2 linked regions of the Ramlibacter pinisoli genome follow. The protein of the gene in region 1 interacts with the protein of each later gene in a pairwise test. Links are inferred from orthologs where the notes say so. Each region holds a gene or a part of one and is shown on either strand. Other genes may lie near its edges. The genes, in order: mrdA and GON04_RS23985.

The links.
Region 2: the proteins of mrdA (region 1) and GON04_RS23985 interact in binary tests that used the Escherichia coli proteins (3 or more experiments, as listed by UniProt). The link is inferred for Ramlibacter pinisoli from one-to-one orthologs.

Annotation. Positions count from the first base shown.
Region 1 is NZ_WSEL01000006.1:144,323-158,664, forward strand. Bases 7,203-10,183 are described here. They hold mrdA (penicillin-binding protein 2), read left to right. Parts: upstream 7,203-7,636; coding sequence 7,637-9,730; downstream 9,731-10,183. Other genes in these bases: mreD (rod shape-determining protein MreD), read left to right, coding at 7,203-7,552; GON04_RS13855 (YheT family hydrolase), read right to left, coding at 9,752-10,183. Outside these bases: GON04_RS13805 (exodeoxyribonuclease III), read right to left, coding at 1-135; pyrE (orotate phosphoribosyltransferase), read left to right, coding at 146-826; GON04_RS13815 (DUF4124 domain-containing protein), read left to right, coding at 837-1,514; Asp-tRNA(Asn)/Glu-tRNA(Gln) amidotransferase subunit GatB, read right to left, coding at 1,515-2,960; Asp-tRNA(Asn)/Glu-tRNA(Gln) amidotransferase subunit GatA, read right to left, coding at 2,957-4,426; Asp-tRNA(Asn)/Glu-tRNA(Gln) amidotransferase subunit GatC, read right to left, coding at 4,423-4,722; GON04_RS13835 (rod shape-determining protein), read left to right, coding at 4,866-5,909; rod shape-determining protein MreC, read left to right, coding at 6,049-6,984; more of mreD, read left to right, coding at 7,034-7,202; more of GON04_RS13855, read right to left, coding at 10,184-10,792; GON04_RS13860 (YybH family protein), read right to left, coding at 10,792-11,241; GON04_RS13865 (hypothetical protein), read right to left, coding at 11,252-12,010; GON04_RS13870 (LemA family protein), read left to right, coding at 12,054-12,647; GON04_RS13875 (TPM domain-containing protein), read left to right, coding at 12,660-13,568; GON04_RS13880 (TPM domain-containing protein), read left to right, coding at 13,568-14,074; GON04_RS13885 (hypothetical protein), read left to right, coding at 14,151-14,315. UniProt on the Escherichia coli protein: Catalyzes cross-linking of the peptidoglycan cell wall. Responsible for the determination of the rod shape of the cell. Is probably required for lateral peptidoglycan synthesis and maintenance of the correct diameter during lateral and centripetal growth.
Region 2 is NZ_WSEL01000009.1:1,997,779-2,012,188, reverse strand. What follows is about bases 6,758-9,806. They hold GON04_RS23985 (penicillin-binding protein 1A), read right to left. Parts: upstream 9,494-9,806; coding sequence 7,022-9,493; downstream 6,758-7,021. Other genes in these bases: GON04_RS23980 (pilus assembly protein PilM), read left to right, coding at 9,761-9,806; cyaY (iron donor protein CyaY), read left to right, coding at 6,758-7,005. Also shown: GON04_RS24020 (cytochrome c biogenesis protein ResB), read left to right, coding at 3-2,117; c-type cytochrome biogenesis protein CcsB, read left to right, coding at 2,117-3,436; protein-methionine-sulfoxide reductase catalytic subunit MsrP, read left to right, coding at 3,509-4,507; GON04_RS24005 (protein-methionine-sulfoxide reductase heme-binding subunit MsrQ), read left to right, coding at 4,507-5,166; lysA (diaminopimelate decarboxylase), read right to left, coding at 5,129-6,403; LPS translocon maturation chaperone LptM, read right to left, coding at 6,400-6,663; more of cyaY, read left to right, coding at 6,676-6,757; more of GON04_RS23980, read left to right, coding at 9,807-10,840; GON04_RS23975 (PilN domain-containing protein), read left to right, coding at 10,837-11,481; GON04_RS23970 (type IV pilus inner membrane component PilO), read left to right, coding at 11,488-12,162; GON04_RS23965 (pilus assembly protein PilP), read left to right, coding at 12,162-12,698; GON04_RS23960 (type IV pilus secretin PilQ), read left to right, coding at 12,695-14,410. UniProt on the Escherichia coli protein: Cell wall formation. Synthesis of cross-linked peptidoglycan from the lipid intermediates.

The sequences.
Region 1 (14,342 bases):
GGCGATGTCGTCGGCGCCGGCCTTGACCTCCTGCACGCAAATACAATCGGGGCTCGCCTTTGCGAGCCATGCCTCCACGCCCTTGCTGGCGGCCGAACGGATACCGTTGAGGTTGAGGCTGGTCAGTTTGAACAAGGAATTTCCCATGCTGGCAGCGCCCCGCCAGGACAGCCTGGCGCAGGACTTCGTGCAGTTCTCCGTGGAAGCCGGCGTGCTGCGCTTCGGCGAGTTCAGGACCAAGGCCGGTCGGATGTCCCCGTATTTCTTCAACGCGGGGCTGTTCGACGACGGCGCCAAGCTCGGCCAGCTGGCGCAATTCTATGCACGCCGCATCCTCGCCTCCGGCATCGAGTTCGACATGCTGTTCGGGCCGGCCTACAAGGGCATCCCGCTGGCCGCCGCGGTGGCGATCGAACTGGCGCGCGACGGCCGCAACGTGCCCTACGCGTACAACCGCAAGGAAGCCAAGGACCACGGCGAGGGCGGCACCCTGGTCGGCGCGCCGGTGCGCGGGCGGGTGCTGATCGTCGACGACGTGATGTCGGCCGGCACCGCCGCGCGCGAGTCCATCGCCCTGATCCGCGCCGCCGGCGCCACCCCGCACGCGGTGGCCATCGCCCTGGACCGGCAGGAGAAGGCGACCGAGGACGGTCGCGACGTCGACCACAGCGCCGTGCAATACGTGCGCAATCAGCTCGGTCTGCAGGTGTGCGCGATTGCCAGGCTGGCCGACCTGCTCCAGTATCTCGAGCGCCACGCTGGCGAGGAACTGGGCGAGCACCACGCACGGGTGGAGGCCTACCGCCGGCGTTACGGCGTGGAGTGACGACGGGGACATGGCATTGCGCGGCAGGGGCATCTGGTGGGTCGGGTTGGCGGTCGCCGCCGCGGGCGGAGCGGCATCGGCCCAGGCCCTGCCGGGATCCGTCATCTATTCCTGCGTCGATGCCCGGGGCCAGCGCATCACCTCCGACCGTCCCAACATGGAGTGCCTGGACCGCGAGCAGAAGCAATACGGCAGCAGCGGCATCGTCCGCGGCCGCCTGGCCCCCTCGCCCACGGGCGACGAACGCGCGGCCGAGGAGGAGCGGGTGCGCAGGGCCGAGGAGGACCGGGCCCGCGACATCGAGCGCAAGCGGCGTGACCGCGTGCTCCTGAACCGCTACCCCGACGAGGCCAGCCACCGCAGCGAGCGCGACGACGCCCTGTCGCGCGTCGACAGCGCCATCGCCACCGGCGAGCGGCGCGTGACCGACCTGCAGCAGCAGCGCGAGCAGCTGGCCAGGGACGAGAAGTCGGCCGGCACCGACGTCATCCAGCAGAACCGCATCCGGCGCGCCATCGAGGAGAACGAGCAGAACCTGGCGGCGCAAAAGCGCCTGCTGGCGGCGCAGGCCGAGGAGCGGCAGCGCATCACGCGGCGCTTCGACGACGAGCTGGGGCGCCTGAAGTCGCTCTGGGCCCAGAACGCCGCCAGCCTGCCGGCCAACGGCGCCTCCCGGCCGCGCCGCTGATCAGCCCGCGAGCTTCTTGCGCAGGAGCTCGTTCACCTGGGCCGGGTTGGCCTTGCCCTTGGTCGCCTTCATGGCCTGGCCGACCAGCGCGTTGAACGCCTTGTCCTTGCCGGCCTTGAACTGCGCCACGTTGTCGGCGTTGGCGGCCAGGATGCCGTCGAGGATGCGGTCCAGCTCGCCGGTGTCGCTCATCTGCCGCAGGCCCTTGGCCTCGATCAGGGCATCGACGTCGGCGCCCTCGCCGGTCCACAGGGCCTCGAACACCTGGCGGGCAGCGTTGTTGGAGATGGTGCCGTCGTGGATGCGGCCGATCAGCGCGCCCAGCGTGGCGGCCGGCACCGGCGAGCGCTCGATGGCCAGCTCCTGCGCGTTCAGCCGGCGCGACACCTCGCCCATGATCCAGTTGCTGGCCAGCTTGGGCTGGCCGCAGGCCTTGGCGGCGGCCTCGAAGTAAGCCGCCATCGCCGGGCTCTGGGTCAGGGTGGTGGCGTCGTACTCGGGCAGGCCGTAGGTGGCCACGAAGCGCGCCGCCATCGCACGCGGCAGCTCCGGCATGGCGGCGCGCACGCGCTCCACCCAGTCGGGCGCGACCACCAGCGGCGGCAGGTCGGGATCGGGGAAGTAGCGGTAGTCGGCCGCGTCCTCCTTGGTGCGCATGGCGCGCGTCTCGCCGGTGTCGGGATCGAACAGCACCGTGGCCTGCCCGATGGCGCGGCCGTCCTCCAGCTCGCCGATCTGCCAGCGGATCTCGTAGTCGATCGCCTGCTGCATGAAGCGGAAGCTGTTCAGGTTCTTGATCTCGCGCCGCGTGCCCAGCGGGCCGCCGGGGCGCCGCACCGACACGTTGGCGTCGCAGCGGAAGCTGCCCTCCTGCATGTTGCCGTCGCAGATGCCGATCCAGGTGACGATCTTGTGCAGCTCCTTGGCGTAGGCGACGGCCTCGTCGGTGGAGCGCATGTCGGGCTCGGTGACGATCTCCAGCAAGGGCGTGCCGGCGCGGTTCAGGTCGATGCCGGTCTGGCCGACGAAGTCCTCGTGCAGCGACTTGCCGGCGTCCTCCTCGAGGTGGGCGCGCACCAGCCGCACCGACTTCCTCTCCTCGCCCAGCAGGAACTCCACCACCCCGCCCTGCACCACCGGGATCTCGTACTGGCTGATCTGGTAGCCCTTGGGCAGGTCGGGATAGAAGTAGTTCTTGCGCGCGAACACGCTGCGCGGCGCGATGGTGGCGCCGACGGCGAGCCCCAGCTTGATGGCGCATTCGACCGCGCCGCGGTTCATCACCGGCAGCGTGCCGGGCAGCGCGAGGTCGACCGCGCTGGCCTGGGTGTTCGGCTCGGCGCCGAAGGCCGTGGCGGCGCGGCTGAAGATCTTGGAGTGGGTGGCCAGTTGCGCGTGGGTCTCGAAGCCGATCACCACTTCCCAGCCCTGGACCAGCTTGCTCATTGCAGGCCCTCCGGCTGGCGCAGGTGGAACTCGGTGGCCTGCTGGTACTGGTGGGCGGCGCTGAGCAACCGGGCCTCCTGGAAATAGTTGCCGATCAGCTGCAGGCCGACCGGCAGCCCGCCCTCGCCGAAGCCGCACGGCAGGCTCATGCCCGGCAGGCCGGCCAGCGAGGCGGGCAGGGTGAAGATGTCGGCCAGGTAGTCGGCCAGCGGATCGCCGCCATGCCCACCCAGCTTCCAGGCGACGCTGGGCGCCACCGGGCCGGCGATCAGGTCGCACTGCGCGAACGCGGCCTGGAAGTCGTCGGCCACCATGCGGCGGATCTTCTGCGCCTGCAGGTAGTAGGCGTCGTAGTAGCCGTGCGAGAGCACGTAGGTGCCGATCATGATGCGGCGCTTGACCTCGTCGCCGAAGCCCTCGGCCCGGGTCTTGCGGTACATGTCGACCAGGTCGTCGTACTGCGCCGCGCGGTGCCCGAACTTCACGCCGTCGAAGCGCGACAGGTTGGACGAGGCCTCGGCCGGCGCGATGATGTAGTAGACCGGGATCGACAGCTCGGTGCGCGGCAGCGAGATCTCGACCAGGCGCGCGCCCAGGCGGACGAACTGCTGCAGCGCCGCGTCGATGGCGGCACGCACGTCGGCCGCCAGGCCCTCGCCGAAGAACTCCTTCGGCACGCCGATGCGCAGGCCGTCCAGCGACGCGCCCAGGCCGCGCGTGTAGTCCTCGGCCGGCAGGTCGAGCGAGGTCGAGTCGCGGTCGGGGTCGGGGCCGCACATCGCCGACAGCAGCAGCGCGCAGTCCTCGGCGCTGCGCGCCATCGGGCCGGCCTGGTCGAGGCTGGAGGCGAAGGCGATCATCCCGTAGCGCGAGGCGCGGCCGTAGGTCGGCTTGATGCCGGTGATGCCGCAGAACGCGGCCGGCTGGCGGATCGAGCCGCCGGTGTCGGTGCCGGTGACGGCCGGCGCCAGCCGGGCGGCGACCGCCACCGCGCTGCCGCCGGAGGAGCCGCCCGGGATGCGGCTGGTGTCCCAGGGATTGCGGGCCGGCCCGAAGGCCGAGTTCTCGTTCGACGAGCCCATGGCGAACTCGTCGCAGTTGAGCTTGCCCAGCGTCACGGTGCCGGCTTCGGCCAGCTTGCGCACCACGGTGGCGTCGAACGGCGACCGGTAGCCGGCCAGCATGCGCGAGCCGGCGGTGCTGGGGAAGTCGCGCGTGACGAAGATGTCCTTGTGGGCGATCGGCACGCCCAGCAGCGGCGCCGGGTCGCCGGCCGCCAGCCGCTGGTCGGCGGCCCGGGCCTGCGCCAGCGTGACGTCCTCGTCGGTGGCCAGGAAGGCGCCCAGCCCCTGGTGGGCCTGGCCGCGGGCCAGGAAGTGCTGTGCGACCTCGACGGCCGAGACCTGCTTGTCGCGCAGGCGCTGCGCCAGGGCGGCGACGGACAGCTGGTGCAGGGCGTCGCTCATTCGATCACCTTGGGCACCAGGAACAGGCCGGCTTCGACGGCCGGCGCGCTGCGCTGGTTGGCCTCGCGCGCATTCGGCTCGCTGGCGACGTCGTCGCGCAGGCGCAGCTGGACCTCCTGGATGGCGGCGACCGGGTGCGCCAGCGGCTCGATCCCCGCGGTATCCACAGCCCGCATCGCCTCGACGATGCCGAAGAAGCCGTTGATCTGAGTGAGCATGCGCTCGCTTTCGGGCGGTTGCAGCTCCAATCGCGCCAGGTGCTGCAGGCGGCGGATGTCGTCGGGGGTCAGGGCCATGGCGAAAAACGGGGGCGAAACCAGTTGTAAGCGCGGCAGGACGTGCTGTCGCGTTGGCAGTTATTCACAGGGGATCAGGTATTATCCCGCCTTTGGTGACGGCCCTTCGGGGCCGCTTTCGCAGAAGAAGAGGAATCCCCCCCATGTTCGGAGCGTTCCGTCGGTACCTGTCAACCGACCTGGCCATTGACCTGGGCACCGCCAACACGCTGATCTTCGTCCGGGACAAGGGGATCGTTCTCGACGAGCCGTCGGTCGTCGCCATCCGCCACGAAGGGGGCCCGCAGGGCAAGAAGACCATCCAGGCGGTGGGCCACGAGGCCAAGGCGATGCTGGGCAAGGTGCCGGGCAACATCGAGGCCATCCGGCCGATGAAGGACGGCGTCATCGCCGACTTCACCGTCACGGAGCAGATGCTCAAGCAGTTCATCAAGATGGTGCACCCGCGCGGCGTGTTCAAGCCCAGCCCGCGCATCATCATCTGCGTGCCCTGCGGCTCCACCCAGGTCGAGCGGCGCGCCATCCGGGAGTCGGCGCTGGGCGCCGGCGCCAGCGAGGTCTACCTGATCGAGGAACCGATGGCGGCCGCCATCGGCGCCGGCCTGCCGGTGAGCGAGGCCTCCGGCTCCATGGTGGTCGACATCGGCGGCGGCACCACCGAGGTGGGCGTCATCTCGCTGGGCGGCATGGTCTACAAGGGCAGCGTGCGGGTGGGCGGCGACCGCTTCGACGACGCCATCATTGCCTACATCCGCCGCAACTACGGCATGCTGATCGGCGAGCCCACCGCCGAGGCGATCAAGAAGAACATCGGCTCCGCCTTCCCGGGCAGCGAGGTCAAGGAGATCGAGGTCAAGGGCCGCAACCTCTCCGAAGGCGTGCCGCGCTCGTTCACCATCTCCTCCAACGAGATCCTGGAGGCGCTCACCGACCCGCTGAACAACATCGTCTCGGCGGTGAAGAACGCACTGGAGAGCACGCCGCCCGAGCTGGGCGCCGACATCGCCGAGCGCGGCATGATGCTCACCGGCGGCGGCGCCCTGCTGCGCGACCTCGACCGCCTGCTGGCCGAGGAGACCGGCCTGCCGGTGCTGGTGGCCGAGGACCCGCTCACCTGCGTGGTGCGCGGCTGCGGCATCGCGCTGGAACGCATGGAACGCCTGGGCTCGATCTTCACGTCCGAATGACGGCCGTCGCCGCCGCGCGGGCTGACCGGGCGGCGGTGCGGCACAGCTGACCGGCGCCGCGCGCCATGAACCCCCTCCAGCTTCCTGTCCCCGAGCCGCGTTCCGGCGCCGCCATCCCGGCGCAGCAAGGTTGCCCGCCATGCCCTTAGGCACGCTCGACCGCACGCCGCCGCCGTTCTTCAAGCAGGGGCCCTCGGCGCTGTCCAAGCTGATGGTGTTCAGCGCCCTGGCGCTGTTCCTGATGGTGGCCGACACCCGCTTCCACATCACGCAGCCGCTGCGCGCGGCGGTGGCCACCGTGCTCTACCCGGTGCAATGGGTCGCGCTGCAGCCCATCCTGGCCCTGCGCCAGGGCGCCGAGTACTTCGAGTCTCTCGGCCGGGCGCAGGCGGTGGAGGCCGAGGCGCGCGTCAAGCTCGCCCAGCAGTCGCAGCGGGCCAACCAGGTCGAGCAGCTGACGCTGGAGAACGCCCGGCTGCGCAAGCTGCTCGAGCTGCGCGAGCGCCTGGCCACCACGGCGCAGGCGGCCGAGGTGCTGTACGACGCCGCCGATCCCTACACCCGCAAGGTGGTCATCGACAAGGGCCTGGCGCAGGGCATCACCGAGGGCTCGCCGGTCATCGACGAATCGGGCGTGCTGGGCCAGGTCACGCGCGCCCACCCGCTCATGAGCGAGGTCACCCTGATCACCGACCGCGACCAGGCCATCCCGGTGCTGAACACCCGCACCGGGTCGCGCAGCGTGGCCTATGGCGATCCGACCGGCGCCCACGCCGGTGCGCTCGAACTGCGCTTCATGGCCGGCAATGCCGACGTGCAGCCGGGCGACCTGCTCACCACCAGCGGGGTCGACGGCGTCTACCCGGCCGGCCTGCCGGTGGCCAAGGTCGACAAGGTCGAGCGGCGTGCCGACTCGGCCTTCGCCCGCATCTACTGCGTGCCGCAGGCGCTGGTGGACGGCGCCCGCCATGTCATGGTGCTCAAGCCGGTGGCGGCGCAGATCCCGCCGCGGCCACCGATCGACGCGCCGCCGCCGGTCAAGGTGCCCAGGAAGGGCCCGGGAGGCGGGGCATGAGCAGCGACCGTCCGTTGCGTCACGCGCACGCCGGCAGGGAGGCACGGCCATGATCATGCGTCCCGGCCAGCAGCTGCTGCTGCCGGCCAACCCGCTCTTCATCTGGTCCAGCCTGCTGGTGGCGCTGGTGCTGAACGTGCTGCCGCTCGGCCGGGTGGCCTGGATGCCGGACCTGCTGGCGCTGACGCTGGTGTTCTGGGCCGTGCACCAGCCGCTGCGCATCGGCGTGGGCGCCGCATTCCTGTTCGGCATCGTCATGGACGTGCAGCAGGCCTCGCTGCTCGGCCAGCACGCCCTGGCCTACACGGCGCTCAGCTTCGGGGCCATCGCCATCCACCGCCGCCTGCTGTGGTTCACGGTCCCCTCGCAGGCGGTCCAGGTGCTGCCGCTGTTCGCCGCCGCCCATGCCATCGAGCTGGTGGTGCGCCTGGTCGCCGGCGGCGCGTTCCCGGGTGTCTCGTTCCTGCTCGCGCCCGTGATCGAAGCCCTCCTGTGGCCGGTGGTGAGCGTGCTGCTGCTGGCGCCCCAGCGCCGCGCGCCCGATCCGGACGAAAATCGGCCCCTCTGAGGTCGCACGTCCCGCGCCGGACGGTGGGCGTGGACAGGACCCGGATGCCGTCGACCACGCCGCCCACCGCACGCTGACCGCCCCATGACCGAACTGCGCAACGTCGAAGCCGATCTCTCGCGCTTTCGCACGCGGGTGCTGGCCGCCAGCCTGGTCGTGCTGGTGTGCTTCCTGCTGCTGGCCATGCGGCTGGTCTACCTGCAGGTGTACCGCCACGAGGACCTGAGCGAGCAGGCCGAGAACAACCGCACGGCGATCGTGCCCATCGTGCCCAACCGCGGGCTGATCCTGGACCGCAACGGCATCGTGCTGGCCACCAACTACTCGGCCTACACGCTGGAGATCACGCCCTCGCGGCTGACCGACACGCTGGAGCGCACGATCGAGGACCTGGGCCAGGTGATCGACATCACGGCGCGCGACAAGCGGCGCTTCCGCAAGCTGCTGGAGGAGTCCAAGGGCTTCGAGTCACTGCCCATCCGCACCAAGCTCACCGACGAGGAAGTGGCGAAGTTCGCCGCCCAGCGCTACCGCTATCCCGGCGTCGAGATCAAGGCCCGCCTGTTCCGCAACTATCCCTGGGGCGAGCTGGCCAGCCACGTGATCGGCTACATCGGCCGCATCAACCAGGCCGAGAAGAAGACGATGGAGGACTGGGACGACGAGGACCAAGCCAACTACCGCGGCACCGAATACATCGGCAAGCTGGGCGTGGAACACAGCTTCGAGCGCCAGCTGCACGGCCTGACCGGCGTCGAGCAGGTCGAGACCTCGGCCGGCGGGCGCGCCGTGCGCAAGCTGGCCAGCAGCCCCGCCACGCCCGGCAACACCGTCAAGCTGGGCCTGGACATCCGGCTGCAGAAGCTGGTGGAGGACCTGTACGGCAACCGGCGCGGCGCCCTGGTGGCGCTGGACCCGCGCACCGGCGAGATCCTGGCCTTCGTCTCCAAGCCCACCTTCGACCCCAACCTGTTCGTCGACGGCATCGACGTCGAGAACTGGCAGGCCCTGAACGAGTCGATCGACAAGCCGCTGCTCAACCGCGCGCTGCGCGGCACCTACCCGCCCGGCTCGACCTTCAAGCCCTTCATGGCGCTGGCCGCGCTGGAGACCGGCAAGCGCACCCCCAGCCAGGCCATCTCGGACCCGGGCTACTTCTGGTTCGGCAACCACAAGTTCCGCGACGACAAGGAAGGCGGGCACGGCATGGTCGACATGTACCGCTCGATCGTGCAGTCGTGCGACACCTACTACTACATGCTCGCCAACGACATGGGCGTGGACCTCATGCACGAGCAGATGTCGCACTTCGGCTTCGGTGAGATCACCGGCATCGACATCGCCGGCGAGTCGCGCGGGCTGCTGCCGTCCACCGAGTGGAAGCGCCGCGCCTACCGCAAGCCCGAACAGCAGAAGTGGTACGCCGGCGAGACCATCTCGCTGGGCATCGGGCAGGGCTACAACAACTTCACCATCCTGCAGATCGCCACCGCCACGGCCACGGTGGCCAACAACGGCGCTCGCATGAAGCCGCACCTGGTCAGCGAGGTGGTCGACCTCAGCACCCGGCAGTCGCAGAAGATCGCGCCCGAGCAGGTCGGCCAGCTCACGGCGCGGCCGGAGAACCTGGCCGTCATCCGCAAGGCCCTGGTGGGCGTGAACATCGAGGGGACCTCGGCGGCGGCGTTCCGCGGCGCCGCCTACACCAGCGGCGGCAAGACCGGCACGGCCCAGGTCATCACGATCGCGCAGAACCAGAAGTACAACGCCTCGCAGATGGACGAGCGCCACCGCGACCACGCCCTGTACATGGCCTATGCGCCGGCCGAGGAGCCGAAGATCGCGCTGGCCATGGTGGTCGAGAACGTCGGCTTCGGCGGCGCCAACGCGGCGCCGATCGCGCGCCGCGTGTTCGACTACTGGCTGCAGGGCCTGTACCCGAGCGAGGAAGACATGGCGGCGGTGCAGAAGGGCCAGGCCACCACGCCGGTCGGCAAGCCGCGCAACGCCGCCGACATCGCCTGGCCGGGCGCCCAGGCCGCCACGGCCAGCGGCCCGGTGGCGGCCGCTTCGGTGCCTGCCGGCCCCGCCAGTGCGCCGTCCGCACCTGCTGCCACCGCGGCCGCAGCCGTCGCCCTGCCGGCCGCCAGCGCGGTGCCGGTGCGCGCCCGCCGCTAGCGCTGCTGCCGCCGCCGCGCCTCAGGGCGAAGCGGCCGCCGGGCGCCCCAGGCTGCGCAGCAGCCACGCCGTCACCGCGCGCGGCATCCACTGCACGTGCGAGGGCCAGGGTCCGGCCGGGAAGCCGACATGGCCGCCCTGCGCCGGCCGCCACTGCGTGACCCAGGCACCGTGCGCGTGCAGCGGCGGCAGGCTGGCGGCCGGCACGAACGGATCGTTGGCCGCGTTGAGCAGCAGCGCCGGGATGCGGATGCCCGGCAGGTACGGCTTGGCCGAGGCCCGGGCGTAGTAGTCGTCGGCGTCGCGGAAGCCGTGCAGCGGCGCGGTGAACACGTTGTCGAAGGCGTACAGGTCACGCGCGGCGCGCAGGGCCTGCGCATCGAACAGGCCGGGGTGCTGGCCGAGCTTGCGCAGCGCCTTGGGGCGCATGGTGCGCAGGAACATGCTGGTGTAGACGAGGCGGTTGAAGCCGCGCCCGATCGCCACCGCGCCGGCCGCCAGGTCGAGCGGCGAGCACACCGCCGCCACCGCGCCGGCCAGCCGCACCGCCTGCTCGCCGGCCTCGCCGGCCCAGCGCATCAGCGCATTGCCGCCCAGCGAGACACCCACGGCCAGCAGCGGCCCGGCGTGCCGGCCGCGCAGGCGCTCCAGCACCCAGTGGATCTCCTCGTGGTCGCCCGAGTGGTAGGCCCGCGGCCCCATGTTGATCTCGCCGCTGCAGCCGCGGAAGTGCGGCACCACGAACGCCAGCCCGTGCGCCCGCGCCACGTCGGCGAAAGCCTCGGCGTAGTGGCTGCGCGAGGAGCCCTCCAGGCCGTGGAACAGCACCAGCAGCGGCGCGCCGGCGGCCGGCGCGGCGTCGTCCAGCCAGTCGAGGTCGATGAAGTCGCCGTCCGGCGTGGTCCAGCGCTCGCGCCGGTAGCGCGGTGCGCCGGCGAGGGTGCGGCGGCCGAACAGCGCCGGCCAGATGGTCTGCAGGTTGCCGCCCGGCAGCCAGCGGGGCGCCGCGTAGTCGCCAACGTCGGTCCCGGCCGCCGCCGCTGCACGCGCCGCGGCGTCCATCAGTGCAGCACCGACGGCGTGCCGGAGACCTCCTGGATCTCGCTCGGCGTGCCGGGACTCGCGTGGTGCGCGACCAGGCGCCAGCCCTGCGCGGTCTTGTGCCAGATGTTGGTGGCGATTACCCAGGCGTGGCGCGGGCCCTGCGGCGTGAGCACCTCCACCTTCTCCAGCAGGTTGTGCACGCAGCTGGCCAGCGACTCGATCTTGCGCACCCGCTCGGGCCAGGCGCGGATGCTGCCGTTGGCGAACATGGCCTCGAAGGTGGCGCGGATGGCGACGGCGCCGACCACGCGCGGGCCGCCCGGGTGGATGCAGACGATGTCGTCCTCGTCGGCCCAGCAGGCCATCAGCTTGTCGATGTCGGCGTTCTGCAGCGCGTCGTAGAACGCCGCCTCCACGTCGTCGGCGTTGCCTTCCAGATTGGCCGCCTGCAGTTTGGACTTGCGCATGGCCCGCAATTTAGCCGGATTCGGCGCCCAGCCACTCGTGCACGGCGCGCTGCACGTCGCCCTGGGCCGCGTGCCACACCAGCTCGGACGACGCGATGTGGATGCCGGGCGGCGACGCCTGCAGCGCGGCCGACACGAACTCGGCCACCTTGGGCGAGCGCACCGGCTGCTCGCTGCTGGGCACCATGTAGCCGAACACGGACAACATGAAGCGGGCCAGCCGCGGCAGCAGCGCGCCTCCGCCGGCCGGCGCCGGCTTCTGCGCCGAGCGGACGATCAGCAGGCGGTCGAAGCCCAGCGTGGCGACGGCGTGTTCGTCCAGGCTGGCCAGCCCGCGCTTGAGGGCCTCGGGCAGGCGCGCCTGGGCGTGCGGCAGCACCACCGCCAGCGTGCCGACGCCGCTGCGGCGCATCCACTGCGCCAGCGCCGGCAGCTGCTGCGGCGTGGGCGTCCACAGCGCCCGCTCGCGGTCGTGGAACAGGCGCGGCGGGTCGAACAGCACGATGCCGGTATCGGCGGCGCCCGGCGGCCAGCTGGCCGGGTCGTCGTTGGGCACCAGGGTCGTGCCGACGCCGCGCAGGCCGGCGGTGATCGGCTCGCGCGCGAGCACCTGGGTTGCGGCGTAGCGCTGCTGGCCGACCAGGCGGCGCAGCACCTCGTTGCCCAGCACGCCGGTGGCGCCCGCGATGACCAGCCGCAACCCGCGCGCAGGCGCCGGGCCGGCCCCGCGCGCAGCCGCCCGCAGGGCTTGAATCGGCGACTCGCCCATCGCATCTATGCTACCGTCGCCCACCCCTCCAAGGAGAAGCCGGATGAAACGTTGGCTCGTGGTCCTCGCTGCCGTGCTGGCCCTGTCCGGCTGTGGCTACAACGACTTCCAGCGGCTCGACGAACAGACCCGCTCCGCCTGGTCGGAAGTGCTCAACCAGTACCAGCGCCGCGCCGACCTGGTGCCCAACCTGGTGGCCACCGTGAAGGGCGAGGCCAACTTCGAGCAGGAGACGCTGACCAAGGTGGTCGAGGCGCGCGCCAAGGCCACCTCGATGCAGGTGACGCCCGAGGTGCTGAACAACCCCGAGGCGTTCCAGAAGTTCCAGCAGGCGCAGGGCGAGCTCTCCAGCGCCCTCAGCCGGCTGATGGTGGTGAGCGAGCGCTACCCCGACCTGAAGGCCAACCAGGGCTTTCGCGACCTGCGGGTGCAGCTCGAAGGCACCGAGAACCGCATCACCGTGGCGCGCAACCGCTACATCCAGGCGGTGCAGCAGTACAACGTGCTGGCGCGCAGCTTCCCGACCAACCTCACCGCCATGGCGTTCGGCTACCAGCCCAAGCCCAGCTTCACGGTGCAGAACGAGGCCCAGATCACGGCCCCGCCGCAGGTGGATTTCGGCACCCCGAAGAAGTAGGGCGGCGCCGGCGTGCAGCGCCTCCTCGCGCTCGTCCTGGCCGCCCTGTGCTGGGCCGGCCTGGCCTGCGCCCAGGACGTCCAGCCGGTGCCGGCGCTCGCCGCCCGCGTCATCGACCAGACCGGCACGCTCGACGCCATCGAGCACCAGGGCCTGGAGGACAAGCTGGCCGCCTTCGAGCGCAGCAAGGGCACCCAGATCGCCGTGCTGATGGTCGCGACCACCCAGCCCGAGGACATCGCCAGCTACGCCAACCGGGTCGCCAACGCATGGAAGATCGGTCGGCGCGAGGTCGGCGACGGCGTGCTGCTGGTGGTTGCCAAGGACGACCGCAAGGCGCGCATCGAGGTCGCCAAGACGCTGGAAGGGGCGGTGCCGGACCTGGCGGCGCGGCAGATCATCGACAGCGCGATCACGCCCCGGTTCCGGCAGAACGACTTCGCCGGCGGCCTGCGCGCGGCGATCGACCAGCTCACCGCGCGCATCAGCGGCGAGGCACTGCCGGCGCCCGCGCCGCCGCCGTCGCGCCAGGGCAGCGCCGGCTTCGACTGGGTCGACAGTGCCATCTTCCTGTTCTTCGCCGTGCCGATAGGCGGTGCCGTGCTGCGCGGCCTGCTCGGCCGCCGGCTCGGCTCGCTGGCCACCGGCGGTGCGATCGGCACGCTCGCCCTGCTGTTCACGCAGAGCCTGCTGGTCGCTGCGGTGGCGGCCCTGGTGGCCCTGCTCTTCTCGCTGTTCTCCACCGCCGGCCTGGGCGGTGCCCGCCAGCGGAGCTGGGGCGGAGGGCCCTGGATCGGTGGCGGCGGGTTCGGCGGCGGCGGTGGTGGGGGCTGGAGCGGCGGCGGTGGCGGCGGTGGCGGAGGCTTCAGTTCCGGCGGCGGCGGCGACTTCGGTGGCGGCGGCGCCTCGGGGGACTGGTGATGCTGGCCCGCCTCGCCCGCCTGCTGCGCCACCGCTGGCACGACGACGACGCCCGCCGGGCACTGCCGCCCGAGCTGGTGGAACGGCTGACCCGCCGGGTGGGCGCGAGCGAGCAGCGCCACACCGGCGAGGTGCGCATCTGCATCGAGGCCGCGCTGCCCCTGAGCTATCTGTGGCGCGATGCCACGGCGCGCGAGCGGGCCGTGGTCCTGTTCGGCAAGCTGCGGGTGTGGGACACCGAGCAGAACAACGGCGTGCTGATCTACCTGCTGCTGGTCGAGCATGCGATCGAGATCGTGGCCGACCGCGGCCTGGCGCAGCGGGTAGATCCCGGCGAGTGGCAGCGCATCGTGCAGCGCATGGGCAGCGCGTTCCGCGAGCAGCGCTTCGAGGAAGGCCTGACGCAGGCGCTGGCGGAGGTCTCGGCGCTGCTGGTGGAACATTTCCCGGCGGCCCCTGGCGCGGCCAACCCCAACGAGCTGCCGGACGAGCCGGTGCTCGGCTGAGCCAGCCGGATCAACCGCTTACCCACACCGGCGCCGGACGGGCTATCCTGCGGGTTCCAATCCACGGCGCATCAACATGGACTTCGGAGACGACCTCCTCGCCCTCGTGGCTGCCAGCCTGTCGTTGGCCGTCTGCCTGGCGGCCTGGGCCCGCCGCGGCGTGGCCCCGCGCCGGCAGCTGCGCAAGATGATGGGCATGGGCGCCCTGCTCGGCGCCGCGGCGCTGCTGCTGGTCGACTGACGGCCACGCGGCCACCAGCCCCCAAAC
Region 2 (14,410 bases), on another replicon or contig:
CCATGACCGCCGCCACCGAGGGCCTGCGCCCCGCGACCATCTCCCCGCGCCTGCGTGCGCTGGTGGAACTGCTGTCTTCGATGCGGTTCGCCATCTCCCTGCTGACGGTGATCTGCATCGCCTCGGTGATCGGCACCATCCTGAAGCAGGCGGAACCGGCGGCGAACTACGTCAACCAGTTCGGGCCGTTCTGGTCGCAGCTGTTCCTGGCGCTGCGGCTCAACACGGTCTACAGCGCCTGGTGGTTCCTGCTGATCCTGGCCTTCCTGGTCACCAGCACCTCGCTGTGCATCGCCCGCCAGACCCCGAAGATCCTGGCCGACCTGCGCACCCTCAAGGAGGGCATGCGCGAGCAGGCGCTGCAGTCGTTCAAGCACCGGGCCCAGGCCGGCGTCGACGGCTCGCCCGAGGTGGCGGCGCGGCGCATCGGCGACGCGCTCGCCCGCGCCGGCTGGAAGGTCAAGCTGCAGCAGCGCGCCAGTGCGCGCGGTGAAGGCTGGATGGTGGCGGCCCGCGCCGGCGCCGCCAACAAGATCGGCTACCTGGCCGCGCACAGCGCCATCGTGCTGGTCTGCCTGGGCGGCCTGTCCGACGGCGACCTGATCGTGCGGGCCCAGATGCTGCTGGGCGGCAAGACGCCTTATGCCGGCGGCGGCATGATCGCCGACGTGCCGGCCCAGCACCGGCTCGGGGCCGCCAACCCCACCTTCCGCGGCAACCTGCTGGTGGCCGAGGGCACGCAGGCGGGCACCGCGGTGCTGTCGCAGCCCGACGGCATCCTGCTGCAGGAGCTGCCATTCTCGATCGAGCTGAAGAAGTTCATCGTCGAGTACTACTCGACCGGCATGCCCAAGTTGTTCGCCAGCGAGATCATCATCCACGACAAGGAAACCGGCGAGGCGGTGCCGGCGCGGGTGGAAGTCAACCACCCGGCGCGCTGGCGCGGGGTCGAGATCTACCAGTCCAGCTTCGACGACGGCGGCTCCAGCGTGAAACTGGCGGCGGTGCCGATCAACGGCGAGAGCAAGCGCTTCGAGCTGCAGGGCGTGATCGGTGGCACCTCGCAGCTGGCCAAGGGGCAGGGCACGGGCGCCGAGACCATGACGCTGGAATACACCGGCCTGCGCGTGATCAACGTCGAGAACATGGGCGAGGCCTCGCGCAGCGGGGCCGACCCGCGCAAGGTCGACCTGCAGGTCTCCCTCGGCCAGCACCTGGGCGCCGCCAACAAGGCGGGAGGCAAGAAGGAGCTGCGCAACATCGGCCCGAGCATCAGCTACAAGCTGCGCGATGCGGCCGGCCAGGCGCGCGAGTTCAACAACTACATGCTGCCGGTCGACATGGGCGACGGCGTGCCGGTGTTCCTGCTCGGGATGCGCGAGACGCCGGCCGACCAGTTCCGCTACCTGCGGGTGCCGGCCGACGACAAGGGCTCGCTCGACGGCTTCGTGCGCCTGCGCGCGGCCCTGGCCGATCCCGCCGCCCGCCGCGAGGCGGTGAGCCGCTATTCGGCCAAGGCCACGGATCCTTCCAAGCCGGAGGTCACCGAGCAGCTGGCCGGGTCGGCCGCCCAGGCCGTGGCCCTGTTCGCGGGCGATGCTGCGGCTGGCGGCAAGGGGGCCGGCCTGGGCGCCGTGTCCGACTACCTGGAGGCCCGGGTGCCCGAGGCCGAGCGCAACCGCGCCGGGGAAGTCGTGGTGCGCATCCTGGGTGGCGTGCTGTTCGAGCTGGCGCAGCTCACGCGCGAACAGGCCGGCCTGCCGGCGCTGGCCAGCGACGAGCGCACCCAGGCCTTCATGGCGCAGGCCGTGATGGCGCTGAGCGACTCCTTCCTCTACCCGGCACCGATGGCGTTCCAGCTGCAGGACTTCCAGCAGGTGCAGGCCAGCGTGTTCCAGGTCACCCGCTCCCCGGGCCGCAATGTGGTCTACCTGGGGTGCGCTTTGCTCATCATCGGCGTTTTTGCCATGCTCTATGTCCGCGAGCGGCGCCTGTGGGTCTGGCTGACCCCGGACACCGGCGGCAGCGCGGCGGCGATGGCGCTGTCGAGCAACCGCCAGACCCTGGACGTCGACCGCGAGTTCGCCAGGCTACGCACGCAACTGCTGGGATCTTGATGAACACCGCCACCACCACCATCACGCTCGACCACGGCTTTCTGTCCCGCCGGCGTCCGCTCGACTGGGCGTTCGCGCTGCTGGTCGTCGTCGCCGGCCTCTATGCGTTCGGCCGCTACGCGGCCCACATGGACGTGTACGAGAAGGGGATCCTGCTGGCCAGCATCCCGGCCGCCATCTGGCTGGGCTGGTTCTGGCGGCCGCTGCAGGCCCTGATGGTGGGCGTGGGCGCCCTGTCGCTGCTGGCCATCGGCAGCTACCAGGGGTCGCTCGCACGGGCCGACTCGGTCTTCTGGCTCAAGTACTTCCTGTCGAGCCAGTCCGCGATCCTGTGGATGAGCATGCTGTTCTTCATGAGCACGGCCTTCTACTGGCTGGGCGTCGCCAGCCGGACGCAGGCCGACACCATGGAGCGCATCGGCTCGCGCCTGGCCTGGGCGGCGGTCACCCTGGCCCTGGTCGGCACCATGGTGCGCTGGTGGGAGAGCTACCTGGTCGGGCCGGACGTCGGCCACATCCCGGTCAGCAACCTGTACGAGGTGTTCGTCCTGTTCTGCTGGCTGACGGCGCTGTTCTACCTGTACTTCGAGGCGCACTACGGCACCCGGGCGCTGGGTGCCTTCGTGCTGCTGGTGGTCAGTGCGGCGGTCGGTTTCCTGCTCTGGTACACCGTGGTGCGCGAAGCCCAGGAGATCCAGCCGCTGGTGCCCGCGCTCAAGAGCTGGTGGATGAAGCTGCACGTGCCGGCGAACTTCATCGGCTACGGCACCTTCGCGCTCTCGGCCATGGTGTCCTTCGCCTACCTGATCAAGCAGCACGCCGGCGAGACCAGCTGGTGGAAGCTGGCGCCGCTGTGGCTGCTGGGGGTGGTGCTGTGCTTCGAGCCGGTGGTGTTCCGCCAGACCGTGGGCGGCGGCAGCGCCTACTGGGCGGTGTATTTCGGCATCGCCGCGCTCATCGTGGCCAGCATCCTGTGGAGCCGGCGCCGCATCGCCGAGCGCCTGCCGTCCTTCGAGGTGCTGGACGACGTGATGTACAAGTCCATCGCGGTCGGCTTCGCCTTCTTCACCATCGCCACCGTGCTGGGCGCCCTGTGGGCCGCCGAGGCCTGGGGCGGCTACTGGAGCTGGGATCCGAAGGAGACCTGGGCGCTGATCGTCTGGCTGAATTACGCGGCCTGGCTGCACATGCGCCTGATGAAGGGGCTGCGCGGCACCGTCTCGGCCTGGTGGGCGCTGGTCGGCCTGGCCGTCACCACCTTCGCCTTCCTGGGCGTCAACATGTTCCTGTCGGGTCTCCACAGCTACGGCACGCTGTGAGATGGATTCCGGTGTAAGGTCCGGCCGCGAAATCCGTCCAACGGGCAACGCCCCGCAAACAAGAGGACCTGCATGCTGATCAAGACCGGCCGCGACGGCTACATCCATCCGACTTCCAGCGAGATCACGCCGCAGGCGGTCTACCGGCAGCGGCGCGAGATGCTGCGGTTGCTGGCCACCGGTGCGGCCGGTGCCGCCCTGGCGAGCTGGGCCGGCCGCGAGGCGCTGGCCCAGTCGGTCCAGCGGCCCGGCAAGCTGGCCGCCCTGGCGGGCCAGAAGTCGTCGGTCGCCGGTGCGGTGACGATGGAGAAGGTCACCGAGTACAAGGACGCGAGCAGCTACAACAACTACTACGAGTTCGGCACCGACAAGGGCGATCCGGCCCACAACGCCCACACGCTCAAGACGACGCCGTGGACGGTGGAGGTCGACGGGCTGGTCAAGAAGCCGGGCAAGTACGCGCTGGACGACCTGCTCAAGCTCGGCGCCCAGGAGGAGCGCATCTACCGCCTGCGCTGCGTCGAGGGCTGGTCGATGGTGATTCCCTGGGTGGGCTACTCGCTGGCGCAGCTGCTGGAGAAGGTGGAGCCGCAGCCGGGTGCCAAGTTCGTCGAGTTCCACACCCTGGCCGACCCCAAGACGATGCCCTTCGTCGGTTCGCGCGTGCTCGACTGGCCCTACGTCGAGGGCCTGCGCATGGACGAGGCCTTGCACCCGCTGACGCTGCTGGCGTTCGGCATGTACGGCGAGGTGCTGCCGAACCAGAACGGCGCGCCGGTGCGGCTGGTGGTGCCCTGGAAGTACGGCTTCAAGAGCGCCAAGAGCCTGGTGCGGGTGCGCTTCACGGACAAGGAGCCGAAGACGGCCTGGAACAAGGCCGCCGCCAACGAGTACGGCTTCTATTCCAACGTCAACCCGAACGTCGACCATCCGCGCTGGAGCCAGGCCACCGAGCGCCGCATCGGCGAGGACGGGCTGTTCGCCAAGAAGCGCAAGACGCTGATGTTCAACGGCTACGAGGCCCAGGTGGGGCAGTTGTACGCCGGCATGGACCTGAAGAAGAACTACTGATGGCCGCGCCCGCCGCGCGCGGGCGGCGCGCGCTCCTGCTCCATCCGGCCGCCAAGCCCGTCCTGTTCATCGCCGCGCTGCTGCCGTTCGCGTGGCTGTTCTACGCCGCGCTGACGGACCAGCTGGGCGCCAACCCGCAGGAGTACCTGATCCGCTCGCTGGGCGACTGGACCCTGCGCTTCCTGTGCCTGACGCTGGCCGTCACGCCGCTGCGCACCATCGCCAACCAGCCGGCGCTGCTGCGCTTTCGCCGCATGCTGGGCCTGTTCACGTATTTCTACGCCTGCCTGCACCTGCTGGGCTACGCCTGGTTCGACATGGGGCTGGAGTTCGACGAGATCGCCCGCGACATTGCCAAGCGGCCCTTCATCCTGGTGGGCTTCGCCGGCTGGCTGCTGCTGACGCCGCTGGCGGCAACCTCGTTCAACCGCGCCATCCGGGCGCTGGGCGCGGCCCGCTGGCAGCTGCTGCACCGGCTGGTGTACGCCATCGCCGGCCTGGCCATCCTGCACTTCTTCTGGATGCGGGCCGGCAAGAACAACTTCACCGAGGTGGCCGTCTATGCGGCCATCCTCGGCGTGCTGCTGGGCTGGCGCGCGTGGCGCCGGCTGCGCCCGGCGCCTAGGGCAGCAGCCGTTCGCCCCGCAGCAGGTCGCTGACCTTCTCGCGCTCGCGGATCAGGTGCGCCCGGTCGCCGTCGACCAGCACCTCGGCCGCGCGGCCCCGGGTGTTGTAGTTGCTGGCCATGCTCATGCAATAGGCGCCCGCCGACAGCACCGCCAGCAGCTCGCCCGGCTGCACGGCGAGCCGGCGCTCGTGGCCGAGCCAGTCACCGCTTTCGCACACCGGCCCGACCACGTCGTACAGGGTCGCCGATGCGTCGGCGGCGGCGGCCACAACCGGCTCGATGCCGTGCCAGGCTTCGTACATGGCCGGCCGCGGCAGGTCGTTCATGGCGGCATCGACGATGCAGAAGTTCTTCTGCTCGCCCGGCTTGAGGTACAGCACCTCGGTCAGGCAGACGCCGGCGTTGCCCACCAGCGAGCGGCCCGGCTCGATCATCAGTTCGCGGTCGCCGTAGCCGCGCGCATCGAGCTTGCGCAGCAGTTCGGCCCACAGGGCGTCGGCGGCCGGCGGGGTGTCGCCGCGGTAGTCGATGCCCAGGCCGCCGCCGAAGTCGATGTGGCGCAGCCGCACGCCGGCGGCCTCGACCGCGTCGACCAGGTCGAGCACCCGGTCCATGGCATCCAGGTAGGGCCCGCTCTCGGTGATCTGCGAGCCGATGTGGCAGTCGATCCCGACCACCTGCAGGTGCGGCAGTTCGGCCGCCCGCTGGTAGGCGTGCAGCGTGCGCTCGTGCGCGATGCCGAACTTGTTGCCCTTCAGCCCGGTGGAGATGTAGGGGTGGGTCTTGGGGTCGACGTTGGGATTGACGCGGATGCTCACCGGCGCGGTGCGGCCCATCACGGCCGCCACCTCGTCGAGCACCTCCAGTTCGGGCTCGCTCTCGACGTTGAAGCAGCCGATGCCGGCTTCCAGCGCCCGCGCGATCTCGGCGCGGGTCTTGCCGACGCCCGAGAAGATGACGTCGGCGGCCTTGCCGCCGGCCGCCAGCACCCGTTCGAGCTCGCCGCCCGAGACGATGTCGAAGCCGCAGCCGGCGCGCGCGAACACCTGCAGCACGGCCAGTGAGGAGTTGGCCTTCATGGCGTAGCAGATCTTCGAGCGGCGGCCGGCGAAGCCGCGCTGGTAGGCCGCCAGCGCCGCCAGCATGGCGGCCTGCGAATAGATGAACAGCGGCGTGCCGTACTGGCGCGCCAGCTCGGCCACGCGGACCTGCTCGACGTGCAACTCGCCGCCGGTCCAGGCGATGTGGGGATGGCCGGGATGGGTCATGGGCGCACCGTGCTGGTGTTGCCGGCCGCGGGGGGCAGATCCTGCGGCGGCATCGCCGCAGGGGCCGGCGGGGCGGCGGGATCGGAGGCGGCGCGGGTCGGGTTGAGCGACTGCGGCAGGCTGGCCCGGCCGGCGGCAGCCGGCTCGGTGGGCAGGTAGAGCGGACCGCGCTGGCCGCATGCCCCCAGCAGCAGCGCGGCCGCGACTGCCAGGGCCGGCCGCCGGGGCACGCTGCATAGAATGGAATCGAACGTCAACATCGCAAAATTGTAATGACCGACCCTGAATACATGGACCGCGCCGAGGCCTTGCTGCGGCAGGTGGAAGCCGGATGCGACCGCATCAACGACGACACCGACACGGACATCGACAGCCAGCGGGTCGGCGGCATGGTCACCCTGACGTTCCGCAACGGCAGCCAGATCATCGTCAACCTGCAGAAGCCCCTGCACGAAGTGTGGCTCGCCGCCCGGGCGGGCGGCTTCCACTACAAGTTCGACGGCAGCAGCTGGATGGACACCAAGGGCCAGGGCGAGTTCTTCGCCAGCCTCGCCCGCCACGCCAGCGAGCAGGCCGGCGAGGCGCTGGACTTCAGCGCCTGAGGGCGGCCGCCGCCCTTCAGTTGCGGAACAGGTCGAGGATGCTGCGCCGTTCCTCGGGCGGCCGCGACGGCGAGGGCGCCGAGTTGCCGTCCGGCGCCGGCGACATCGCCGGCCCCAGGGGAACGCTGGCCGGCCGCGCCGGCCCCGCGCCCGACGTGCCGCTGATCGGCACCGGTTCGACCTGCGGGGTCGGGGTCACGCCCAGGCTGCTGACGCCGCCGCCACGCGAGTACTCCTCGTAGAACCACTCGCCGCCGACGTTGACCACGCCCTCGGGCGCCGTCGGCACCACCTCGGGCACCCCCTTCAGGGCGGTCTCCATGAAGTTGATCCACACCGGCAGGCTCATGCTGCCGCCGGTCTCGCGGTCGCCCAGCGGCCGCGGGTTGTCGTATCCCATCCAGACGATGGCCACCACCGAGGGGTGGAAGCCGTTGAACCAGGTGTCGATCGAGTCGTTGGTGGTGCCGGTCTTGCCGTACAGGTCGGGGCGCTTGAGCACCTGCTGGGCGCGGGCGGCCGTGCCGGAGCGGGTGATCTCCTGCAGCAGGCGGTCCATCACGAAGGCGTTGCGGGCGTCGATGGCGCGCACCGCCTCGGTAGGCAGCGGCGGCTGGGTTTCCACCAGCACCTTGCCCTTGTGGTCGACGATGCGGCTGATCAGCCACGGGTTGACGCGGTAGCCGCCGTTGGCGAACACCGCGTAGCCGGTGGCCATCTGCATTGGCGTGACCGAGCCGGCGCCCAGCGCCATGGTGAGGTAGGGCGGGTGCTTTTCGGGCTCGAAGCCGAAGCGGCTGATCCAGTCCTGCGCGTTCTGCGTGCCCACGGCCTGCAGGATGCGGATGGACACCATGTTCTTGGACTTGGCCAGCGCCGTGTGCAGCGGCATCGGGCCCTCGAACTTGCCGTCGTAGTTCTTCGGCTCCCAGGGTTGCCCGCCGGTGACGCCGGCGTCGAAGAACAGCGGCGCGTCGTTGACGATGGTCGCCGGCGTGAAACCCTTCTCCAGCGCCGCCGAGTAGATGAAGGGCTTGAAGCCCGACCCCGGCTGGCGCCAGGCCTGGGTGACGTGGTTGAACTTGTTCTTGTAGAAGTCGAACCCGCCCACCATGGCCAGCACGGAGCCGTCCTTGGGGTCGAGCGCCACGAAGGCGCCCTCGACCTCGGGCAGCTGGGTGATCTCCCAGGTGCTCTTGGGCGTCTGCATGACGCGGATGACGGCGCCCGGGCGGATCTTGATCTTGGGCGGCGCCTTGTCCGACAGGCCCGACTGGGCCGGACGCAGGCCGTCGCCGGTGATCTCGAAGCGGTCGCCATTCTGGCGCACGGCGATGATCTTCTTGGGGCCGGCTTCCAGCACGACGGCCGACATGACGTCGCCGTTGTCCGGGTGGTCGGCCAGGGCGTCGTCGATGGCGTCTTCCTGCTCCTTGCGGTCGGCCGGCAGGTCGATGAACTCCTCCGGGCCGCGGTAGATCTGCCGCTTCTCGTAGTCCATGATGCCCTTGCGCAGGGCCCGGTAGGCGGCCTCCTGCTGCACCGACTTGACCGAGGTGACGACGTTCAGGCCGCGCGTGTAGGCGTCGTCGCCGTACTGCGAATAGACCAGCTGGCGCACCGTCTCGGCCACGTACTCGGCGTGCACCCGGCCGTGCTCGTTGGGCGGGCGCACCTTCAGCTCCTGGCGCTTGGCGGCCTCGGCCTGGGCGGACGTGATGAAGCCGTTCTCCTCCATCCGCTCGATGATGTAGAGCTGGCGCGTGCGGGCCCGGCTGGGATTGCTGATCGGGTTGTAGGCCGACGGGGCCTTGGGCAGGCCGGCCAGCATGGCCGCCTCGGCCACCGTCAGGTCCTTCATCGGCTTGCCGAAATACGCCTCCGAAGCCGCCGCGAACCCGTAGGCGCGGTTGCCCAGGAAGATCTGGTTCATGTAGATCTCGAGGATCTGGTCCTTGGTGAGCAGGTGCTCCAGCTTGAACGTCAGCAGGATCTCGTAGAGCTTGCGGGTGAACGTCTTCTCGGACGACAGGTAGACGTTGCGGGCCACCTGCATGGTGATGGTGGAGGCGCCCTGGCTCTTGGCCCGGCCCAGGTTCGCCACGGCGGCGCGCACCAGGCCCTTGTAGTCGACGCCGCTGTGCGAATAGAAGCGGGCGTCCTCGATGGCCAGCACCGCGTTCTTCATCACCGCCGGGATCTCGGCGATGGGCGTCAGGTTGCGCCGTTCCTCGCCGAACTCGCCCAGCAGGACGCCCTCGGCCGAAAACACGCGCAGCGGCAGCTTGGGCCGGTAGTTGGACAGCTCGGAGATGTCCGGCAGGTTGGGGTAGGCCACCGCAAGGGCGACCCCGGCCACGATGACCGCCGAGGCGACGGCGGCCAGCGCACCGCCCACCAGCCAGAGGAAGGCCTGCAGGAGTCGGCGCTTCCAGGTCGGACCGCGGCGGGACGAGCCGCGCCCGTCGGAAGAGGAATCAGAGGGCATAGGGGGGTGGGCAGGAGCCCATGGGCATTATAAAAATCGGCCCGGCCGGCCACGGTCGAGTTGTTGCAGCGCAGCAAGAGACAAGATGCACGACAGGTCCGAGGATGCCCGTCGAGCTTGCGCAAGAGCCGTCACACGCGTGGCTGTTTGGCAACGTTTCGTACGGGCCAGAGGGGAAAATTCCTTTGGGCGACAAGGATGTTACTGCTAGCATTGAAGTGGAATCTTAAGTTTGTTACCGCCTGAATCGGCGGGCAGGAGACCGAGTTGATCTCTCTGGGATCGTTGTTCAGCCGGCAACCGGCGCCCTTGCTGGGCTTGGATATCAGCTCATCCAGCGTCAAGCTGGTCGAGCTCGGCCGTGACAAGTCCGGCGCCCTGGTCCTGGAGCGTTGCGCCATGGAACCGCTGGAGCGCGGCTGGATCACCGACGGCAACGTCGAGAAGTTCGACGAGGTGGCCGAGGCGATGCGCCGGCTCATCAAGAAAAGCGGCACCCGCACCAAGAATGTCGCCATGGCGCTGCCGCCGTCGGCCGTCATCACCAAGAAGATCATCCTCCCGGGCGGCCTGTCCGAGCAGGAACTCGAGGTGCAGGTCGAGACCGAGGCCAACCAGTACATCCCATTCTCGCTCGACGAAGTGAGCCTGGACTTCTGTGTGGTCGGGCCCAGCACCACCTCATCCGGGGATGTCGAGGTGCTCATCGCCGCCTCGCGCAAGGAAAAGGTCCAGGACCGCCAGGGCCTGGCCGAGGCCGCCGGCCTGAAGCCGGTGATCATCGACGTCGAGTCGTACTCGTCGCGCCTGGCCGCCGGTCGGCTGATCCAGACGCTGCCGGCCAACGGGGTGGACACCATGGTCGCCCTGTTCGAGGTCGGCGCCTTCACCACCAGCATGCAGGTGATCCGCAACGACGAGGTGCTGTACGACCGCGACCAGGCCTTCGGCGGCGCCCAGCTCACCCAGCTCATCGTGCGCCAGTACGGCTTCTCGCCCGAGGAGGCCGAGGCCAAGAAGCGCAGCGGCGAGCTGCCCGACGACTACGAGGCCACGGTGCTCAAGCCGTTCGTGGACAGCATGGCGCAGGAAGTGGCCCGCGCCCTGCAGTTCTTCTTCACCAGCACCCCGCACAACCGCGTCGACCACATCATGCTGGCCGGCGGGTCGGCGGCGCTGCCCGGCCTGAACGACGCCGTCACCGCCCAGACCTCGTTCCCCTGCGGCCTGGCGAACCCGTTCGACGGCATGGTGATCGGCGACGGCGTGCGCGAGAAGAAGATGCGACGCGAAGCCCCGTCGTACCTGACGTCCTGTGGCCTGGCCATGCGGAGGTTCCTGCAGTGATCCTGATCAACCTCCTGCCCCACCGCGAGGCGGCCCGCAAGCGCCGGCGCGAGGCGTTCTTCGCCTCCCTGGGCGTCGCGGCCCTGTTCGGCGGTGTCATCGCCGGCGCCATCTTCCTGTGGTTCCAGGCCCAGATCTCGTCGCAGCAGGACAAGAACGCGCTGCTCGACCGGGAGATCAAGAAGCTGGAAAGCCAGATCCGCGAGATCTCCACCCTGCAGCAGGAGATCGCCGCGCTGCGGGCCCGCCAGCAGGCGGTGGAAGACCTCCAGTCCGACCGCAACCTGCCGGTCCACCTGCTCAACGAGCTGGTGCGGCAGCTGCCCGACGGCGTCTACATCACCACCGTCAAGCAGGACAACCAGACCGTCACCCTCACCGGCGTGGCGCAGTCCAACGAGCGCGTCTCGGAGCTGCTGCGCAACCTGGGCAACAACAGCGCCTGGCTCACCCGGCCCGAGCTGGTCGAGATCGTGGCCGGCTCCGTGAACCTGGGCCCGCGCGAGCAGCGCAAGGTCTCGAACTTCAACATGCGCGTGCGGCTGCTGCGCTCCAGCGAGGTGACCAAGCCCGCCGGAGCCGCCTCGGCCCCGACCTCGCCCGCCGCCACCGCGGCTGCCTCGGCGCCCGCCAAGACCTGAAGCACCATGGCCACCACCGCTGTCCCCAAATTCGACCTGGCCGGCCTCCAGCAGAAGGTCGCCGCGCAGTTCCGCGGGCTCGACCCGAACGACCCCGCGTCCTGGCCCCTGGTGCCTCGCCTGGCGGCCTGCCTGGCGCTGATGGTCGCCATCGTGGTCGCGCTCTGGTTCGTCTGGCTCACCAACTCCGACCAGGAACTGGACCAGGAGATCGCCAAGGAAAAGTCGCTCAAGGAGGACTACTCCAAGAAGCTGGCCCAGGCCGTCAACCTCGATGCGCTGAAGAAGCAGCGCGAGCAGGTGCAGCAGTACGTCACCCAGCTGGAAAAGCAGCTGCCCAGCAAGGCCGAGATGGACGCGCTGCTGTCGGACATCAACCAGGCGGGCCTGGGCCGAAGCCTGAGCTTCGAGCTGTTCCGGCCCGGCCAGGTCAACGTCAAGGAGTACTACGCCGAACTGCCGATCGCCCTGAAGGTGACTGGCCGCTACCACGACATCGGCTCGTTCGCCTCCGACATCGCCAACCTGTCGCGCATCGTGACCCTGAACAACGTCGGCGTCACGCCGGGCCGCGACGGCATGCTGTCCATGGACGCCACGGCCAAGACCTTCCGCTACCTCGACGCCGACGAAGTCGACAAGCAGCGCAAGGCGTCCGCGCCCAAGGGAGCCAAGAAATGATGCCGACCCGCCTCGCCGCCGCCCTGGCCGTCGTGCTGCTGGCCGGTTGCGGCGCCTCCCACCAGGAGGAGACGCTGGAGTGGATGAACCAGCAGCGGGCCCAGACCCGGCCCAAGGTGCAGCCCATTCCCGAGCCCAAGCAGTTCAGCCCCCAGGCCTACACGCAGGAAACGGCGTTCGACCCGTTCAGCAACCAGAAGCTGACGCAGGCCCTCAAGCGCGAGACCACCCAGTCGACCTCCAGCGCGGCGCTGCTCGCGCCCGAGCTCGCGCGCCGCAAGGAGCCGCTCGAGGGCTTCCCGCTCGACACCATGTCCATGGTCGGCAGCCTGCTCAAGCAGGGCCAGCCGGTCGCCCTGGTTCGCGTGGACAACCTGCTGTACCAGGTGCGCCCCGGCAACTACCTGGGCCAGAACTACGGAAAGATCACCAAGGTCGGGGAGGCCGAGGTCGTCCTGCGCGAGATCGTGCAGGACGCCGCGGGCGAGTGGATCGAGCGCAGTGCGACGCTCCAATTGCAAGAGAGGTCGAAATGAACAAACAGAACATGATGGCGTGGCGACGGGTGGTGGCGTGCGTGGGGTGGCTGCTCCTCGCAGGCGCCAGCCTGTCAGCCCAGGCGCAAAGCACCGTGGTCGAGTCGGTCAGCAGCTCGATCCAGGGCGGCGTGGAGGTCGTGCGCATCGACTTCTCGCAGCCGCTGCCGGCGGTGCCGGCCGGCTTCACCATCCAGTCGCCGGCGCGCATCGCGCTGGACATTCCCGGCGCCAGCAACGGCCTGGGGCGTTCCACCGTCGAACTGAACCAGGGCAACCTGCGCTCGATGAACGTGGTCACCGCCGGTGACCGCACCCGCCTGGTGCTGAACCTGAAGTCGCCGACCGGCTACAAGGCCCAGCTGCAGGGCAAGTCGCTGCTGGTCTCGCTCGACGCCGTCTCCGGCGTGGCGCCGGCTGCTACCGCCGCCGTCACCTCCCAGTTCGCCGAGAACCGGGCCCGCGACGCGCAACCGATCAAGGACCTGGACTTCCGCCGTGGCCCCGACGCCGCCGGCCGCGTGATGGTCGAACTGCCGAACAACCAGGTCGGCGTCGACATCCGCCAGCAGGGCCAGCAGCTGGTGGTCGAATTCCTGAAATCCACCCTGCCGGAAGGCCTGCGCCGCAAGCTCGACGTGTCCGATTTCGGCACGCCGGTGCAGACCGTCACCACCTTCCAGGCCGGCGACCGCGTGCGCGTGGTCATCGAACCCAAGGGCCAGTGGGAGCACAGCGCCTACCAGAGCGACAACCAGTTCGTGGTCGAGGTGCGCCAGCAGAAGGTCGACCAGTCGAAGCTGACCCAGGGTCCCGGCTACGCCGGCGAGAAGCTGTCGCTGAACTTCCAGAACATCGAGGTCCGCTCGCTGCTGCAGGTCATCGCCGACTTCACCAACTTCAACATCGTGACCTCCGACTCGGTCGCCGGCGCGGTGACGCTGCGCCTGAAGGACGTCCCCTGGGACCAGGCGCTGGACATCATCCTGCAGGCCAAGGGCCTGGGCATGCGCAAGTCCGGCAACGTGCTGTGGATCGCGCCCAAGGACGAGATCGCATCCAAGGAGAAGCTGGAGCTTGAGGCCCGCGCCGCCATCCAGAACCTGGAGCAGCTGCGCACGCAGGCCTTCCAGCTGAACTACACCAAGGCGGCCGAGATCGCCGCCCAGCTCACCGCCGGCCCGATCGCCAACCGCGTGCTCAGCCAGCGGGGCAGCGTCATCGCCGAGCCGCGTACCAACCAGATCTTCGTCACCGACGTCGGCAGCCGCATCGACCAGGTCCAGGAGCTGATCGCCAAGCTCGACATCGCGGTGCGCCAGGTGCTGATCGAGGCGCGCATCGTCGAGGCCTCCGACACCTTCGGCAAGTCGCTCGGCGCGCGCCTGGGCGCGGTCGACCTGCGCACCGACAACGCGCGCGGCGGCACCAGCGGCTACGGCGTCGGCAACAGCCGGGCGTCGGTCACCGGTACCTACGACGGCGTGTCGGCGCAGACCGGCCAGACCACGACGGCCTTCGACACGGTCACGACCACCTTCGTGAACCTGCCGGCGGTCGGTGTCGGCGGCTTCAATCCGGCCAGCTTCGCGCTGTCGCTGTTCAACGCCGGTGCCAACCGCTTCCTGAACCTGGAACTGTCGGCGCTGGAAGCCGACGGCCGCGGCAAGCTGGTGTCCAGCCCGCGCGTCATCACGGCCGACAAGACCAAG